Regions from separate parts of the Streptomyces sp. NPDC037288 genome, predicted to be linked through region 1. Evidence: riboswitches for the same ligand, from Rfam matches in the RefSeq annotation. Region 1 holds a riboswitch; the other holds the start of a gene.
The links. A riboswitch is a leader RNA that binds a small molecule or an ion and turns the genes downstream of it on or off. The one in region 1 is predicted to bind glycine.
Positions count from the first base shown of each region.

Region 2: another riboswitch for glycine. It lies ahead of gcvT (glycine cleavage system aminomethyltransferase GcvT); the one in region 1 lies ahead of gcvP (aminomethyl-transferring glycine dehydrogenase).

Region 1 covers NZ_JBVJVY010000055.1:7,892-17,206, reverse strand. The annotation lists gene modA (molybdate ABC transporter substrate-binding protein) at 1-590, shown strand, start outside; gene modB (molybdate ABC transporter permease subunit) at 587-1,447, shown strand; gene ACZ7GZ_RS37050 (ABC transporter ATP-binding protein) at 1,444-2,667, shown strand; gene ACZ7GZ_RS37045 (TOBE domain-containing protein) at 2,695-3,114, shown strand; gene gcvP (aminomethyl-transferring glycine dehydrogenase) at 3,170-6,055, opposite strand; glycine riboswitch at 6,230-6,324, opposite strand; gene ACZ7GZ_RS37035 (PRC-barrel domain-containing protein) at 6,444-6,815, shown strand; gene ACZ7GZ_RS37030 (DNA polymerase IV) at 6,737-8,260, opposite strand; gene ACZ7GZ_RS37025 (MerR family transcriptional regulator) at 8,315-8,959, opposite strand; gene ACZ7GZ_RS37020 (bifunctional nuclease family protein) at 9,189-9,315, opposite strand, start outside.
Region 2 covers NZ_JBVJVY010000025.1:50,486-59,800, forward strand. The annotation lists gene gcvH (glycine cleavage system protein GcvH) at 1-258, opposite strand, end outside; gene gcvT (glycine cleavage system aminomethyltransferase GcvT) at 368-1,495, opposite strand; glycine riboswitch at 1,537-1,649, opposite strand; glycine riboswitch at 1,650-1,749, opposite strand; gene ACZ7GZ_RS26035 (AAA family ATPase) at 1,912-2,556, shown strand; gene ACZ7GZ_RS26040 (enhanced serine sensitivity protein SseB) at 2,703-3,494, shown strand; gene ACZ7GZ_RS26045 (enhanced serine sensitivity protein SseB C-terminal domain-containing protein) at 3,682-4,464, shown strand; gene ACZ7GZ_RS26050 (ABC transporter permease) at 4,735-5,742, shown strand; gene ACZ7GZ_RS26055 (ABC transporter substrate-binding protein) at 5,813-7,600, shown strand; gene ACZ7GZ_RS26060 (ABC transporter permease) at 7,711-8,709, shown strand; gene ACZ7GZ_RS26065 (ABC transporter ATP-binding protein) at 8,706-9,315, shown strand, end outside.

The DNA of each region.
Region 1 (9,315 bases):
GCACCAAGGTCAGCTTCAACTTCGGTGGCAGCGACACCCTCGCCGCGAGCATCACCGGCGGTGCCCCGGCGGACGTCTTCGCCGCCGCCAGCCCCAAGACCATGGCGATCGTGACGGACAAGAAGGAAGCGGTCGGCACCCCGGCCACCTTCGTGCGCAACCAGCTGGAGATCGCCACCCTGCCGGGCAACCCGGACAAGGTGTCCTCCCTGAAGGACCTGACCAAGTCCGGCCTGAAGGTCGTCCTGTGCGACAAGACCGTGCCGTGCGGCGCCGCCGCGCAGAAGGCTCTGGACGCCGCCAAGCTCAAGCTCACCCCGGCCTCCTACGAGCAGGACGTCAAGAGCGCCCTGAACAAGGTGGAGCTCAAGGAGGCCGACGCCGCGGTCGTCTACCAGACCGATGTGAAGACGGCGGGTGGCAAGGTGGAGGGCGTGGAGTTCCCCGAGTCCGCCAAGGCCATCAACGACTACCCGATCGTCCAGCTGAAGCACGGCCAGAACGCCGAGGCCGCCAAGGCGTTCATCGCCCTCGTGCAGTCCGCCGAGGGCCAGAAGGCGCTGAGCGAAGCCGGGTTCCTCAAGCCGTGACCTCGCTCCCCGAGCCCGGCGTCGCGGCCGGCCCCCGCACGGGCCGGCCGCGGCGGCGCCGCGTCGGCACGGGGGGCCGGCGCGGAGTGCCGTTGCCGCTGCTGCTGCCGGCCCTGCTGGCGCTGGCGTTCCTGCTGCTGCCGCCGCTCGCGCTGCTGGTCCGCGCGCCCTGGCACAGCCTGCCGGACCAGCTGACCAGCACGGAGGTGTGGCAGGCGCTTCAGCTGTCCCTGGTCAGCGCCAGCGCGGCGACGGCCGTGAGCCTCGTCCTGGGCGTGCCTCTGGCCTGGCTGCTGGCCCGTACGGAGTTTCCCGGCCGGGGCCTCGTACGGGCCCTGGTGACACTGCCCCTGGTCCTGCCGCCGGTGGTCGGCGGTGTCGCCCTGCTGCTGGCCCTCGGCCGCAACGGGGTCATCGGCAAGTGGCTGGACGCCTGGTTCGGGATCACCCTGCCGTTCACCACCACCGGGGTCGTGATCGCGGAGGCGTTCGTCGCGATGCCGTTCCTGGTCATCAGCGTCGAGGGCACGCTGCGCGCGGCCGACCCGCGCTTCGAGGAGGCGGCGACCACGCTCGGCGCGTCCCGGTTCACCGCGTTCCGCCGGGTCACCCTGCCGCTCATCGCGCCCGGCATCGCCGCGGGTGCGGTCCTGGCCTGGGCGCGGGCGCTCGGCGAGTTCGGCGCGACGATCACCTTCGCCGGGAACTTCCCCGGCCGTACGCAGACCATGCCCCTCGCGGTCTACCTGGCCCTGCAGAACGACCCCGACGCCGCCATCTCCCTCAGCCTGGTCCTGCTGACGGTGTCGGTCGCGGTGCTGGCGGGCCTCAGAGACCGGTGGATGACAGCATCATGACAAACCCGCACCCGACAGCGCCCCACGGCGCTCAGCCCCCACAGCAACCACCCGCGGCCGTCGGCGCCGAGCCTCCGCAGGGGCCGCCCGCACCCGACGACGAGAGCCGCACGGATGGTGCGGGCGGGAACCCGGAGCCGGCCGGAAGCCGGCAACCCACCACACACCCGCACCCGCCCACAGCCGGCCTCGACGCCCGCCTGGTCGTCGACCGAGCCGCATTCCGCCTGGAAGTGACCCTCACCGCCGCCCCCGGAGACGTCGTCGCCCTCCTCGGCCCCAACGGCGCCGGCAAGACCACCGCCCTGCGCGCCCTCGCCGGCCTCACCCCCCTCACCGACGGCCATCTCCGCCTCGACGGCGCGGCCCTGGACCGCACTCCCCCGGAGTCCCGCCCGGTCGGCGTGGTCTTCCAGGACTACCTGCTCTTCCCCCACCTGTCCGCCCTCGACAACGTCGCCTTCGGCCCGCGCTGCCACGGCGTGACCAAGGCCGAGGCCCGCGCACAGGCCGCGGCCTGGCTGGACCGCATGGGCCTGACCGACCACGCGGGCGCCAAGCCCCGCCGCCTCTCCGGGGGCCAGGCCCAGCGCGTGGCCCTTGCCCGCGCCCTGGCCGTCCACCCCCGGCTACTGCTCCTGGACGAACCGCTCGCCGCCCTCGACGCCCGCACCCGCCTCGAGGTCCGCGCCCAACTCCGCCGCCACCTCGCCGACTTCGAGGCGGTCGCCGTCCTCGTCACACATGACCCGCTGGACGCCATGGTGCTCGCGGACCGGTTGGTCGTGATAGAGCACGGCCGGGTCGTCCAGGAGGGCACTCCGGCGGACATCGCCCGCCGTCCGCGCACCGACTACATCGCCCAGCTCGTCGGCCTCAACCTCTACCGGGGACAGGCCGACCGGCACACGGTACGGCTCGACGCGGGACCCTCGATCACCACCACGGAAGACCTGTCCGGCCCGGTCTTCGTGGCCTTCCCGCCCAGCGCCGTCACCCTGTTCCGGGACCGGCCCACCGGAGCCAGCGCCCGTAACCTCTGGCGCTGCCGGGTGGCCGGCCTGGAGACGCACGGCGACCAGATCCGCGCCGACCTCGCCGGCGAACTCCCCCTCGCCGCCGACCTCACCACGGTCGCCGCCGCCGACCTCGGTCTGCACCCCGGCGCACCCGTCTGGGCGACGGTGAAAGCGGCGCAGACACACGCGTACCCGGCCTGATCGGGCGGCGCTCTACCGTGGGTGCCCATGACCCTGAGCATCCGCAACCAGCTCCCCGGCACGGTGACCGCGATCCAGCCGGGCGAGGCCATGGCCACCGTCAAGCTCCGCCTGGACGGCGGGCAGCACCTCACCGCGGCCATCACCAAGGAGTCCGCCGAGGACCTCGCCCTCGCCCCCGGCTCACCCGTACGGGCCCTGGTGAAGTCGACCGAGGTCTCCCTCGCCACGCACCGCGTGGAGGGTCTGTCGATCCGCAACCAGCTCCCCGGCGCGGTCGTCGGCCTCACCACCGGCGCCGCGATGGCCTCCGTGAAGATCTCCGTCCCCGGCGGTGAACTGACCGCGGCCATCACCAAGGACGCCGCCACCGACCTGGGCCTCTTCGTGGGCTCCGACGTGATCGCCCTCATCAAGGCGACCGAGGTGTCCCTGGCGACGGCCTGACACGGCGAGGGCCCCGCCCGGAAAACCGGACGGGGCCCTGGAAGCCACCGCTCGCTCAGTCCTCGTACGCGTCCAGCGGCGGGCACGAACAGACCAGGTTGCGGTCGCCGAAGGCCTGGTCGATACGGCGCACCGGCGGCCAGTACTTGTCGGCGGCCGAGACACCGGCCGGGAAGACGGCCTCCTCACGGCTGTAGGCGTGCGTCCACTCGTCGCCGAGCGCGGCGGCCGTGTGCGGGGCACCCCGCAGCGGGTTGTCCTCCGCCGGCCACTCGCCGGAGCCGACCTTCTCGATCTCCGCGCGGATGGCGATCATCGCGTCGCAGAACCGGTCCAGCTCGGTGATGTCCTCCGACTCGGTCGGCTCGATCATCAGCGTGCCGGCCACCGGGAAGGACATGGTCGGCGCGTGGAAGCCGTAGTCGATCAGGCGCTTGGCCACGTCGTCCACGCTCACGCCGGTCGCCTTGGTCAGCGGGCGCAGGTCGATGATGCACTCGTGCGCGACCAGGTTGCCGGGGCCGGTGTAGAGCACCGGGTAGTGCGGCTCCAGGCGCCTGGCGATGTAGTTCGCCGAGAGCACGGCCACCTGCGTGGCGCGCTTGAGGCCCTCGCCGCCCATGAGGCGGACGTACGCCCAGGAGATGGGCAGGATGCCCGCGCTGCCCCACGGCGCCGCCGAGATCGGGCCCACACCGGTCTCCGGGCCCGCGGCCGGCTGCAGCGGGTGGTTCGGCAGGTACGGCGCCAGGTGCCCGCGGACCGCGACCGGGCCCACCCCGGGGCCGCCGCCGCCGTGCGGGATGCAGAAGGTCTTGTGCAGGTTCAGGTGCGAGACGTCACCGCCGAAGTGGCCCGGCTTCGCGAGGCCGACGAGGGCGTTGAGGTTCGCGCCGTCGACGTACACCTGGCCGCCGGCCTCGTGGACCTGGGCGCAGATGTCGGCGACGTGCTCCTCGAACACGCCGTGCGTGGACGGGTAGGTGATCATCAGCACCGCCAGCTCGTCGCGGTACTGCTCGATCTTGGCGCGCAGGTCCGCCACGTCGATCTCGCCGTCGTCGGCGGTCTTGACGACGACGACCTTCATGCCGGCCATCACGGCGCTGGCGGCGTTGGTGCCGTGCGCGGAGGACGGGATGAGGCAGACCGTGCGCTGCTCGTCACCGTTGGCCCGGTGGTAGCCCCGTACGGCCAGCAGACCGGCCAGCTCGCCCTGGGAACCGGCGTTCGGCTGCAGGGAGACCTTGTCGTAGCCGGTGACCTCGGCGAGACGTTCCTCCAGCTCACGGATGAGCGTGAGGTAGCCCTCGGCCTGCTCGGCCGGCACGAAGGGGTGCAGCTGCCCGAACTCCGGCCAGGTGACCGGCTCCATCTCCGTGGTCGCGTTGAGCTTCATGGTGCAGGAGCCCAGCGGGATCATCCCCCGGTCGAGCGCGTAGTCGCGGTCGGCCAGCCTGCGCAGGTAGCGCAGCATCGCGGTCTCGGAGCGGTACTGGTGGAAGACCGGGTGGGTCAGGTAGACGTCGGTGCGCAGCAGCGCCTCGGGGAGGGTGTCCTCGGCGGTCGCGTCCAGCCCCTCGATGTCGCCCTCGACACCGAAGGCGGAGAACACGGCGGCCAGCTGGGCCCGCTTGGTCGTCTCGTCGCAGGCGAGGGAGACGTGGTCGGCGTCGACGAGCCGCAGGTTGACGCCGCCCGCCCGGGCGGCGGCGACGACCTCGGCGGCCCTGCCGGGCACGCGCGCGGTGAGGGTGTCGAAGAAGGCGCCGTGCACGATCTCGACACCGCCGGCCTTCAGGCCCGCGGCGAGGATCGTGGCGTACCGGTGCGTGCGCCGGGCGATGGTCTTCAGCCCCTCCGGCCCGTGGTAGACGGCGTACATGCCGGCCATCACGGCGAGCAGCACCTGCGCGGTGCAGATGTTGCTGGTGGCCTTCTCCCGGCGGATGTGCTGCTCACGGGTCTGCAGCGCGAGCCGGTAGGCCTTGTTGCCGTCGGCGTCGACGGAGACGCCCACGAGGCGGCCGGGCAGGCTGCGCGCGAACTTCTCGTGCACGGCCATGTAGCCCGCGTGCGGACCACCGAAGCCCATCGGCACACCGAAGCGCTGGGTCGTACCGACGGCGATGTCCGCGCCCAGCTCGCCCGGCGAGGTCAGCAGGGTCAGCGCGAGCAGGTCGGCGGCCACGGTGACGAGGGCGCCCAGCTCGTGCGCCTGGTCGATGACCGGCTTGATGTCCCGTACGGCACCGGAGGCGCCCGGGTACTGGATCAGCACGCCGTTGATCTCGCGCTCGGCCAGCTCGGCCGGAATGCCTTCACTGAGGTCGGCGACGACGACCTCCACACCGGTCGGCTCGGCGCGCGTCTCGATGACGGCGATGGTCTGCGGCAGCGCGTCCGCGTCGACCAGGAACAGGCCCTTCTTGTTCTTGCCCATGCGCCGCGACAGGGACATCGCCTCGGCGGCGGCCGTGCCCTCGTCGAGCAGGGAGGCGCCGGAGGTGGGCAGACCGGTGAGGTCGGCGACCACGGTCTGGAAGTTCAGCAGGGCCTCGAGCCGCCCCTGCGAGATCTCCGGCTGGTACGGGGTGTACGCGGTGTACCAGGCGGGGTTCTCCATGACGTTGCGCAGGATGACCGGCGGGGTGAAGGTGCCGTAGTAGCCCAGGCCGATCATGGAGTCGAGGACCTGGTTACGGTCGGCGAGCGAGCGCAGCTCGGCGAGCACCTCGGCCTCGGTGCGGGCTCCCGGCAGGTCGAGGGCGTCGGCGTTCTTGATCACATCAGGGACCGCGGCGGCGGTCAGCTCGTCCAGCGAGCCGTAGCCGACGTGCGCGAGCATCTTGGCCCACGCCTCCTGGTCGGGCCCGATGTGGCGCTGCTCGAAGGGGATGCCCGCTTCGAGCTCCGAGAGCGGAATGCGGTGGGCGGTCATTGCGGAGGCCTCCTGGTCTGACGCGACCTTTGAGGGGCACCACGGCGCGGGTGCCCCGACGGCCTCCCCCTCTGTCATCTCAACCTGAGAGCTTCACCGGGGACCCGAGAGTCCCGGCTTTCACCGTCGGTGAGAGCGGAAGCCGTCGACACCCGCCCTGCTTTCCAGAGTGACCTCGTCCGTGCGGTACGTGAGCCTGAGAGATTCCGGGGAGGATTTGCTCCTTCGGCGCCTCCGAGGTGGTCGGAGGACTCTCCCGCACGGGGTCAGCAGCCGCTGTCAGCCTACCAGCGAGGTCAACGCCCGAGCCTTCGAGTGGCCGCCTCCCTGAATGTGCTCTTTTGTAGTGCTTACGGATGAGTTGCGACCACGTGGAGGGAGAGGGACCGTGCAGACCGAGATCGATCCGCGCAACCTGATCGGCCGCAAGGCGTTCGACCGCAATGGGACCAAGATCGGCACCATCGACGAGGTGTACCTCGACGACGCGACCGGCGTGCCCGAGTGGGCGGCCATACGCACCGGCCTGTTCTCCCGGGACGCCTTCGTCCCCCTGGAGCCCAGCGAACTGATCGAAGGCTCCCTCCACGTCCCCTTCGACCGCACCCTGATCAAGGACGCCCCCGACTTCGGCGTGGGCCGCCATCTCTCCCCCGAACAGGAACTCCAGCTCTACCACCACTACGGCCTGGACGTGGCACCCCCTCCGTCCGTCCCGGACCGTGACTTCGGCAAGCTGGCGGGCTCGGAGGAGAGCTGATCGCTCTGCGGGGTCCCCGACTCCTCATCCCTCTGCGGGGTCCGGGGCGGAGCCTCGTGTCGGCCGCTGCTCGGCTGACCGGGACGGGCGGGCGTGCCGGCGAGGTCCGAAACCAACGGCAACGGATCAGCGGACTCGAGCGCAGGGTCATCGACGAAGAACGTCCGCACCCTCCCCGGAGGGGACTGCGGCGTCTCGAACCGCACGGTCACCCGCCCCAGCCCACTCCCCTGCACCCACCCGGGCCCGTACTCGGCATGCCGCACGTCCTGCCCGGCGCGCCAGTGCCGTCCGACCGGCTCCGGCTGCTGCGCAACGGCCTCAGCCACGGTCTCAGTCACGTCCTCCTCCGGCGTCTCCGCAGCCCGCGAGGGCAACGCCTGCGCGAACAGGTCCTCCTGCGTGTAGTCGGCGAGCCCGGACACACCCACGCCGAGCAGCCGTACCCCGCCCGTGGTGTCCACGGAGTCCAGCAACCGCGCCGCCGCCTCCCGCACGACCGCCGGATCGTCCGTCGGCCCCCTGAGCGTCTCCGACCTGGTCAGCGTGGAGAAGTCGTACCGCCGCACCTTCAGCACGATGGTCCGCCCCGCCAGCCGGGCCCCGCGCAGCCGCCCCACACACCGGTCGGCGAGCCGCTGCACCTCGAGCCCGATCCGCAGCCGGTCGTGGATGTCCACGTCGTAGGTGTCCTCGACCGACACCGACTTCGCCTCGCGCTCGGCCACCACGGGCCGCTCGTCACGGGCCAGGGCCATGGCGTACAGCGCGTGCCCGTGGGCCTTGCCGAGCAGCCGGACCAGCTCGTCCTCGCCCGCCTGAGCCAGTTCCCCGACCGTGGTGATCCCGGCTCTGCGCAGATGGTCGCCGGTGGCCGGCCCGACCCCGGGCAGGGTCCGCACCGGCATGGGCTCCAGCAGGGCCCGCTCGGACCCCGGCTCGATGAGCACCAGACCGTCCGGCTTGGCCTGCTCGGAGGCGATCTTCGCGAGCATCTTGGAGGCGGCGAGCCCGACCGATCCGGTGAGCCCGGTGACCGCCCGGATGTCCGCGCGGAGCCTGATCGCGGTCAGCCGCGCCGACTCCTCGTCCCAGGCCGTCCCGCCGGCCTCCAGGTCCACGAACGCCTCGTCCAGGCTGAGCGGCTCCACCAGCGGTGACAGCTCCCGCAACAGCGCCATCACCTGCTCGCTGACCGCCCGGTACAGGGTGAAGCGCGGCACCAGATAGGCGGCGTTGGGTGCCAGCCGGCGGGCCTGGGCCATGGGCATCGCCGAGTGGACCCCGAAGACCCGCGCCTCGTACGACGCGGTGGCCACCACCCCGCGTGGTCCGAGGCCGCCCACGACGACCGCTTTCCCGCGCAGGCTCGGTTTGGACGCCTGCTCCACCGAGGCGTAGAAGGCATCCATGTCGAGATGCAGGATCGTGGGCGCGTTTCTCACATCTCCGATGCTGCCCCACGGCACTGACAATGCCCGGCCCCGCGAGGACCGGCGTCAGACCGCCCGGTTGCGGCGCCGCGCCAGCTCGTCCGCCGGGTTGTGCCCGACGAGCGTCTCGCCCGTGTCGATGCGCTCGCCGTGCAGCTGGGAGAGCGCGCTTTCCACGTCGCGCCACACCACGCCGACGGCGATCCCGAAGATGCCCTGGCCGCCCTGGAGCAGGGCGTGGACCTCGTCCGGCGAGGTGCACTCGTAGACCGTGGCGCCATCGCTCATCAGCGTCATCCGCTCCAGGTCGCGGAAACCGCGTTCCCTGAGGTGCCGCACGGCGGCGCGGATGTTCTGCAGCGAGACCCCGGTGTCCAGGAACCGCTTCACGATCTTCAGGACGACCACGTCTCGGAAGCTGTACAGCCGCTGGGTTCCCGACCCGTAGGCGGGCCGCACGCTCGGCTCGACCAGGCCGGTGCGGGCCCAGTAGTCGAGCTGTCGGTAGGTGATGCCGGCGGCCGCGCAGGCCGTGGGCCCCCGATAGCCGATCTGCTCGGATGTCATGGACGCCGCCCCTCCGCCGTTCGGCACCGCCGTCGGCCGGTGCGGAGCGTGATCCACCGCGCTGCCGTGAACCGGGTACGGACCGCTCTCCCCGAAACCGCGCACGGGAGCACCCCCAGCCGTACCGTCGCCGCTGGTTCTCACGCCGACCTCCGTCCTTGACCTGCCTTCACGACGGTAGGCAGTCACCAGGGGTGCGTCAACGATCGCCACACTCGGCACGCCGAGTGATAATCACCCTAGGAGTGGTTTCCCGTGTCCCACCGCGGGGAAAGGCTAGCCGAATGCGTTCGGGGGAAGCCGTAGGACGCCCTCAATGGCCGGTGGCACATGCCCGCCTCACCGGGGATCGGCGCTCACCGGCCGCTCATGATCACTGGCTGCTGGTGCCGAAGTCCTCGGGCGAGATCTGGTCGAGGAACTCGCGGAACTTCTCCACCTCGTCCTCCTGCTCGTCCGGAATGGCGATGCCGGCGTCGTCCAGCACCGTGTCACTTCCG
Region 2 (9,315 bases), on a different contig from region 1:
GTTGACGACGTCCTCGTTGATCTCGGTGACCTCACCGGTGACCGGCGAGTACAGGTCGGAGACCGACTTGGTCGACTCCAGCTCACCGCAGGTCTCGCCCGCGGTCACCGTGGAGCCGACGTCGGGGAGCTGGGCGTAGACCACATCGCCGAGCGCGTTGGCCGCGAACTCGGTGATGCCGACCGTCGAGACGCCGTCCTCGGCGGCCGACAGCCACTCGTGCTCCTTGCTGTAGCGCAGCTGCTGGGGGTTGCTCATGGCCTGAATTCTCCTGTACGCGCGGGAGTGCTGATGAAGGGGGGACTGCTGAAACCGCTGGTGAGCAGCGGAAACGTGCGCGGGGTCACACGGTGACCGCGCCCAGTGTCTACTTCTGGCGCCTGTAGAACGGCAGCGCCACGACCTCGTACGGCTCGTGGCTGCCCCGGATGTCCACACCGACGCCCGCGGTGCCCGGTGCCGCGTGCGCCGCGTCGACGTAGGCCATGGCGATCGGCTTGCCCAGGGTGGGGGAGGGGGCGCCGGAGGTGACCTCGCCGATCACCTGACCGCCCGCGACGACGGCGTACCCGGCGCGCGGCACGCGCCGGCCTTCGGCGATCAGCCCGACGAGGACCCGCGGCGGGTTCTCCTGAGCTCTGGCGGCGGCCTGCTCAAGCGCCTCGCGCCCGACGAAGTCGCCCTCCTTCTCGAACTTCACCACCCGGCCGAGCCCGGCGTCGAAGGGGGTGAGCGCGGTGGTCAGCTCGTGCCCGTACAACGGCATGCCCGCCTCCAGGCGCAGGGTGTCCCGGCAGGACAGGCCGCAGGGGACCAGACCGGCGCCCTCGCCGGCCTTGGTCAGCGCCTGCCACAGCTCCACGGCGTGCTCCGGCTTCACGAACAGCTCGAAGCCGTCCTCGCCGGTGTAGCCGGTGCGGGCGATCAGCGCAGGGACGCCGGCGACGGTGCCGGGCAGGCCGGCGTAGTACTTCAGGCCGTCGAGGTCGGCGTCGGTGAGGGACTTCAGGATGCCGGGGGACTCCGGGCCCTGCACGGCGATCAGCGCGTACGCGTCCCGGTCGTCGCGCACCTCGGCGTCGAAGCCGGCGGAACGCTCGGTGAGGGCGTCCAGCACCACCTGGGCGTTGGAGGCGTTGGCGACGACCATGTACTCGGTCTCGGCGAGCCGGTAGACGATCAGGTCGTCCAGGATGCCGCCGTCGGCCCGGCAGATCATGGTGTAGCGGGCACGGCCCACGCCCACGGAGGCGATGTTGCCGACCAGCGCGTAGTTGAGGAGGGCCGCCGCACCGGTGCCGGTGACGGTGATCTCGCCCATGTGGGAGAGGTCGAAGAGGCCCGCCTTCGTGCGCACGGCGATGTGCTCGTCGCGCTCGGAGCCGTAGCGCAGGGGCATGTCCCAGCCGGCGAAGTCGGTCATGGTCGCACCGAGCGAGCGATGCAGCGCGTCCAGCGCGGTATGACGCGGCTCAAGGGGTTCGGTACTGCTCATCGGACGGTCGTCTCCCAGGAAAGCAGACAGGCGAGGAACGTTCCTCCCCATCTGTCATCGGAACCTGAGAGGTTCGCCAGGACCGCCACAGGGACGATCACGGCTTGCACCTTGGGTGGAGCCACTGTCGCAGCGGCCCGCTTTTCAGATGTGCCTCGCCCGCGCGGTAACGGGGCCTGAGAGATTCAAGGGAGGGACTTGCTCCTTCGGCGCCCCGGCAGCAGTGCTGCCAGGAACTCTCCCGCGCGGATTCAAGCGGCCGGTATGCAGTTGGCGGCCACATCATTGCACGGCGAGCCGGCTTTTGTAACCGACCTGTGGCAGGACGCGGACCTCTCCACCACCGCCGTTCATTACCTTCTCTTTACGTATAGCGGGCATGAGCATTACCGGGCCGACAGGGGAGGAAGATCACGGTGAACAGGACCGCGGTGTATGCCACCGCCACCACAGGCATCGCGGTGCCGAGGCGGCGTCCCGCCCCGGCCCCCGTCGTCCGCGACCTGCGCGACCGCGCCGGCCGCGGCCCGCACGCGCTGCTCTTCGGCCCCGGGGACCTGGCGGTGATCACCGGCCTGCCCGGCAGCGGCAAGTCCACCCTGATGCGGCGCGCGGTCGCCGGCCGCCGCATCGACTCCCAGGACGTGCGCGACCGCTTCGCCGCCCGCCTGCCCCGCGCGCTCCCGTACGCCCTCTACCGCCCGCTGGTCCGCCTCGCCCACTACACCGGCCTGCGCCGCGCCCTGCGCACCGGGGAGGGGCTCGTCGTCCACGACTGCGGCACCCAGCCCTGGGTGCGCGCCTGGCTCGCCCGCGAGGCGCGCCGCCGCGGCGGCACCCTCCATCTGCTCCTGCTCGACGTCGCGCCCGGTACCGCCCGCGAGGGGCAGCGGTCCCGCGGCCGGGGCGTCTCCCGCCACGCCTTCCGCCGTCACCGCCGTACGACCGCCCGGCTGCTCGACACGGTCGAGCGGGGCGAGCTGCCCGCGGGCTGCGGATCCGCGGTGCTGCTGGACCGCGGGGCGGCGGACACCCTGCGGCGGATCGCCTTCACCGGATGAGATCGCGTTCACCGGATGACATCGCATGCAGCGGACGAGATCGCACGCACCGGACGAGGAGGACGACGTGCACAGGGTGAGGGACTATCACAGCCACCCGCTAGCCTTCTTGGTCACAGCAGTGGCTTCCAGCAGGCGGTAGGCAGATGGACTTCCCGGCAGACATTCCCGCGGACTTCCCGGCACAGGCGCACCCCCAGCCGCACGGCGGCTGGCCCGGCAACGAGCTCGAGGAGGTGCTCTCGGCCTCCCTCGGCATACCCGCCGCGGCCGGCCGGATCATCGAGGTCCTGGGCCGCAGCCTGCTGTGGATCCCGCTGCCGGGCGGCGGCGGCCCCGACAGCGGCCCGCTGGACCTGCCCACGCTGGACATCGGCGGCCAGGTGTACGTCCCGGTGTTCAGCTCCGAGGAACAGCTGCGCCAGGCGGCCGGCTCCCACATGTCGTACACCATCGCCCCCGCCGTGGAGTTCGCCCGCGGTCTGCCCCCGCAGGTCGGCATGGCCGTGAACCCCGACGCCCTGGTCGGCATCCCGCTCCCGCCCGAGGCGGTGGCCGAGCTGTGCCGGACCGGCCGCACCCCGCTCGACGGCCCCGGCACCGGCGGCCGGGTCCGCCTCTTCGAACCCGACTGGCAGGACGACCCGGTCGACTTCCTCTCCGCCGCGTCCGCCGAGTTCGCCGAGACCGGCGTGGTCCTCGCCGCCCGCCGCTGCCTGGCCGCCATAGAGACGGACGACCCGGTGATGTTCGTCGGCGTCGAACTCTCCCAGTGGGAGGGCGACCTGCGCACCCTCCCCCTGCAGGCCCTGGGCCGAGCCCTCGGCAAAGTCCCGGTCAGGTGGCCGGTCAACCTCGTCCTCCTGGACGTGACGGACGACCCGGTGGCGGGCTGGCTGAAGGACAACGTCCGCCCCTTCTATCAGTACGGTCACTGATCAGCAGGCAGGGGCGCAGCGGACCTCAGGGGCGCGGGGAACTGCGCGGGTGACCCACCGCAACCCCGCACCCGCGCACGATCCCGAGGCCGCACCCCGGTGGGCGCATAAGCTGTCTCCACACACGGGGCAAGAAAAGAGAAGGGCACGACAGGTGAGCGCGAGCCACAGCGGCAGCGTCGAGCACATGCTGCGCCAGGTCACGCCCGGACGCTACGACGCCTACGAGGCACTGCTGCGCGCCCTCGCCGCCCCGTCCTCCGGTCAGATCTGGATGCTCCTGTGGCACGGCCAGGCCGGCTCCCCGGACGCCCAGTACGGAAACATGGAGGTCGACGGCTTCCAGTACGCCCCGTGCGTCACCTCCGCGCAGGAGCTCTCGGTCAGCGGCTGGAACCGGTCGTACGAGGTCGTCGACGGACTCGACGTGGCCCGCACCCTCTACCCGGACCACTACGGCCTCTGGCTCAACCCGCACGCCCCGGGCGGCGGTGTCGGCATCCCCTGGCTGGATCTGCGCCGCATCGCCACGGGCCTGGACCGCCAGCCCGCCGGGCCTCTCCGGCTGACCGAACCCGGCATCGAGGTCCCGCAGTTCTACGCCCTGCTCGCGCAGAACGCCCACCGCACCCCGGCCCTGCGCTCCCTGCGCCGCGCCTGGGTGCAGCCGGCGCTCGGCGCGCCGTACCTCGCCATCGGCCTGGACGTGTACGACACCTCGCCGGCCGCGGTCGACTCGGTGCGCGCGATGATGCAGCAGTCCGTCGGCGCGGTCCCGGAGGGCCTGCCGGTGTCGACGGTCGCGATGACCGACGAGTACGACCCGGTCGTGATGTGGATGCGGGCCAGCGCCCGCCCGTTCTACGACCGCGAGGCCCACGCCGCGCCGCAGCCCCAGCTCCAGGCCTCCCCACAGCAGCAGGCGCCCGCCGCCGGATACGGCTATCCACCGGTGCACGGCAGTTTCTGACCTGGGCTCATCGCTCGTATGTCCCGTTTTGCGCACGCGGCCGTCCCGGCGGGCCCCGTCCGTTCGCCGTAACTTCCTGTCCGCATAACAGGAAACGCCTGCTTGCATCACGGTTGCGCATCCATTCCCTGTCAAGGCTGGCGGCTGATCGCGCAAGCGTTGAAGACTCCCCCTTCAAGGGGTTCGCCCCTGTGTACGACGGACTGTTTGATGCCGCTACCAGCGGCAAGTGCGGGCCGGCTACCGCCGGTTGAGAGGGGTCCCAGCCTGATGACGGCACCATTGCACGAGCCGACCGCGGAAGCGGCCCCGGGTGCGGCAGAGGAAGCGGCGGTCGCGGCCACCGACGCGAAGGCCGTTCAGGGCCGCTCCCTGGGCCGGATCGCCTGGGAACGCCTCAAGCGGGACAAACTGGCCCTGACGGGCGGCATAGTCGTGCTCCTCCTCATCGTGATCGCGCTGCTCGCACCGGTGATCACGAACCTCGTCGGCCAGGACCCGGACGCCTACCACCAGGGCCTGATCGACCCGCTGTTCAGCACCCCCAAGGGCTCGATGGGCGGCATCGGCGGCGACCACCTGCTCGGTGTCGAACCGGTCAACGGCCGCGACATCTTCGCCCGCATCCTCTACGGCGCCCGGATCTCGCTGCTCGTCGGCTTCCTGTCCGCCGTGGTCGCCGTCATCCTCGGGACCATCCTCGGCATCCTGGCGGGCTTCTTCGGCGGCTGGGTGGACTCGGTCATCAGCCGGGTCATGGACGGCCTCCTCGCCTTCCCGCAGCTGCTGTTCATCATCGCGCTGGTCTCCGTCATGCCCAACCAGATGCTGGGGCTCAGCGGCACGGGCGTGCGTGTGTTCGTGATGATCCTGGTCATCGGCTTCTTCGGCTGGCCGTACATCGGCCGCGTGGTGCGCGGTCAGACGCTCTCGCTGCGTGAACGCGAGTACGTCGAGGCGGCCCGCTCGCTCGGCGCCGGGCGGTTCTACATCCTCTTCAAGGAACTGCTGCCCAACCTCGTCGCGCCCATCATCGTGTACACGACGATGATGATCCCCACGAACATCCTCACCGAAGCGGCGCTCAGCTTCCTGGGCGTGGGCGTCAAGCCGCCCACCTCCTCCTGGGGACAGATGCTCTCGAGCGCGATCGACTACTACGACTCGGACCCCATGTACATGGTGATCCCTGGCGTGGCGATCTTCATCACGGTTCTGGCCTTCAACCTCTTCGGCGACGGCGTGCGGGACGCGCTCGACCCGAAGGCTTCCCGCTGAAGTGCCGTACCCCAAGCGTCCCGTGAGCTCTTCCACGGGGTCTCTCATCAAATCCGGAGGATCCGAGATCGTGAACACCCAACGCACCTCAGGGCGGCGCAAGCAGGCCCTTGCCGCTGCCGCAGTGGTCGCCGGGCTGCTGACCACGGCGGCGTGCGGCGGAGGCAATGGCGGCGGCTCGAAGGACGGCGCGGCCGGCTTCAACGCGGCGGTCAACAAGGTCGCCCAGGCCGACCAGGTCAAGAAGGGCGGCACGCTGAAGTTCGTGAGCACGCAGGACGCCGACTCGTGGGACACCACGCGCGGCTACTACGGGTTCATGTGGGACTTCTCGCGCTACTACAGCCGCCAGCTGGTCACGTACAAGACCGCGCCGGGTGCCGAGGGCGCGACGCTCACCCCGGACCTCGCCACGGACATGGGCAAGGTCTCGGACGGCGGCAAGAAGTACACCTTCACGCTGCGTGACGGCGTCACCTGGGAGGACGGCAAGCCGATCACCTCCCAGGACATCAAGTACGGCATCGAGCGCGTCTGGGCGCAGGACGTCCTGTCCGGCGGTCCGATCTACCTCCAGCAGATGCTGGACCCGAAGAACACGTACAAGGGTCCGTACAAGGACACCGCGAAGGACCACCTGGGCCTGAAGGCGATCGAGACGCCGGACGCGAAGACGATCGTCTTCCACCTGCCGGCGCCCAACTCGGACTTCCTCCAGACGCTGGCGATGACCACGGGCTCCCCGGTCCGCCAGGACAAGGACACCAAGTCCAAGTACGGCCTGCACCCGTTCTCCTCGGGTCCGTACAAGTTCGAGTCGTACGCCCCGGGCAAGAACCTGGTCCTGGTCCGCAACGACCAGTGGAAGGCGTCCTCGGACCCGGTCCGCAAGGCGTACCCGGACAAGATCACGCTGGACATCTCCACCAACCAGGTCAACTCGGACCAGCAGCTGATCAACGGCGACTACGACCTGGACGCCAGCCAGACCGGCCTGGGCCCGCAGGGCCGCCAGATCGCCCTGAAGCAGCACAAGGACAACCTGGACAACCCGGTCTCCGGCTTCATCCGCTACGCGGTCTTCCCGCAGAGCGTCAAGCCGTTCGACAACGTCCACTGCCGCAAGGCCGTGATCTACGCCGCCGACCACGTGTCGCTGCAGACCGCCCGCGGTGGCCCCATCGCCGGTGGTGACATCGGCACCAACATGCTCCCGCCGTCGGTCGCCGGTGGCGAGGGCCAGAAGTACGACCCGTACGAGATCGCGACCAAGAACAAGAACGGCAACGTCGCCCTGGCCAAGCAGGAGCTGAAGGCCTGCGGCAAGGCGGGCGGCTTCTCCACCACCATCGCGGTCCGCAACAACAAGTCGCAGGAAGTGGCCACCGCCGAGTCCCTGCAGGCCGCGCTGAAGAAGGTCGGCATCAACGCCGACATCTACCAGTACGACGGCTCGCAGTCCCCGGGCATCATCGGCGCCCCCGCGAACGTGGCGAAGAAGAAGCTCGGCATCATCATCATGGGCTGGGGTCCGGACTTCCCGACCGTCCAGGGCTACGGCATCCCGCTGTGGAGCAGCAAGTACATCCTGCAGAGCGGTAACAACAACTACGCCCTGATCAAGGACAAGGCGATCGACGGTCTCTTCGACCAGTACACCACCACGCTGGACAACTCGAAGAAGACCCAGCTCGCCACGGAGATCAACCACAAGGTCTCGGAGGGCGCGTACTACCTGCCCTTCACCTTCGAGCGGCTGCTGAACATCCGCTCCTCGCGTCTGGCCAACGTGTACACGACGAACGCGTACAGCGGTTACTACGACTTCGTCAACCTCGGCCTGAAGTCCACGAAGTAAACCCGGCACACCCGCCGTACGGCACGAAAGGCAGGTGAAGGCCGGCGCGGCGAGCCGCGGGCCCACCGGAAGATCTCCGGGGGCCCGCGGTCCGCGGCGGGCCGTTAGCTGTGCTCGCTTACCTCATCAGGCGGCTGTTCGCCGCCGCAGTGATGCTGGTGGTCATCATCCTGGTGGTCTTCAGCATCTTCTTCCTCGTCCCCAAGTGGGCGGGCGTGGACATCGCCACGAGCTTCGTGGGCAAGCAGGCAGACCCGCACGCCGTCGAGGCGGTGCGCGAGAAGCTGGGTCTGGGCGACCCGATCTACGTCCAGGTCTGGGACTTCTTCAAGGGCATCTTCGCGGGCCGCACCTACTCGGCCGGCGGTGACGTCACCCACTGCGCCGCGCCGTGCTTCGGCTACTCCTTCCGCAGCGAGCAGGCCGTCTGGCCGGTGCTGACCGACCGCTTCCCGGTGACCCTGGGTCTCGCGCTCGGCGCCGCCGTGCTGTGGCTGGTCTTCGGTGTCGCGGCGGGTGTGCTCTCCGCCCTCAAGCGGGGCAGCATCTGGGACCGCGGCGCGATGGTCGTCGCCCTCAGCGGTGTCTCGCTGCCGATCTACTTCACGGGTCTGCTCGCTTCGGCGATCTTCGTCTTCGGGCTGAAGTGGTTCGACGGCAAGTACGTCTCGATCAGCGACAGCTTCTCCGGTTACTTCGGGAGCATGATCCTGCCCTGGGTCACCCTCGCCTTCCTCTACGCGGCGATGTACGCCCGTATCACCCGGGCCACCATGCTGGAGATCCTCGGCGAGGACTACATCCGTACCGCCCGAGCCAAGGGCCTCACGGAGCCGGTCGTCATCGGCAAGCACGCCATGCGCTCCACGATGACGCCGATCCTGACCATGCTCGGCATGGACCTCGGCGCCCTCATCGGCGGCGCGATCCTCACCGAGACCACGTTCAGCCTCCCCGGCCTCGGCCAGGCCGTGCTGACCGCCATCAAGAACCAGGACCTGCCCATCATCCTGGGCGTGACCCTGATCACCTCCCTCGCGGTGCTCATCGCCAACCTCGCGGTGGACATCCTGTACGCCGTGATCGACCCCCGAGTGAGGCTCGCATGACCGAACTCAGCAAGACCGGAGCGGCCGTGGGCGAGCCCACCAGCTCCTCGCCCGCGTCGACCTCCTTCCTGGAAGTGCGCGACCTGAAGGTGCACTTCCCGACCGACGACGGCCTCGTGAAGTCCGTCGACGGGCTCAGCTTCAAGCTGGAGAAGGGCAAGACCCTCGGCATCGTGGGCGAGTCGGGTTCCGGCAAGTCGGTGACCTCGCTCGGCATCATGGGCCTGCACACCGCCGGCCAGTACGGCAAGCGCAAGGCGCAGATATCCGGCGAGATCTGGCTGAACGGGACCGAGCTGCTGTCCGCCGACCCCGACCACGTGCGCAAGCTGCGCGGCCGGGAGATGGCGATGATCTTCCAGGACCCGCTGTCGGCGCTGCACCCCTATTACACGATCGGCGCGCAGATCGTGGAGGCGTACCGCACCCACCACGACGTCGACAAGAAGACCGCCAAGCGTCGTGCGGTCGAGATGCTCGACCGCGTGGGCATCCCGCAGCCGGACAAGCGGGTGGACAACTACCCGCACGAGTTCTCCGGCGGTATGCGCCAGCGCGCCATGATCGCCATGTCGCTGGTGAACAACCCCGAGCTGCTCATCGCGG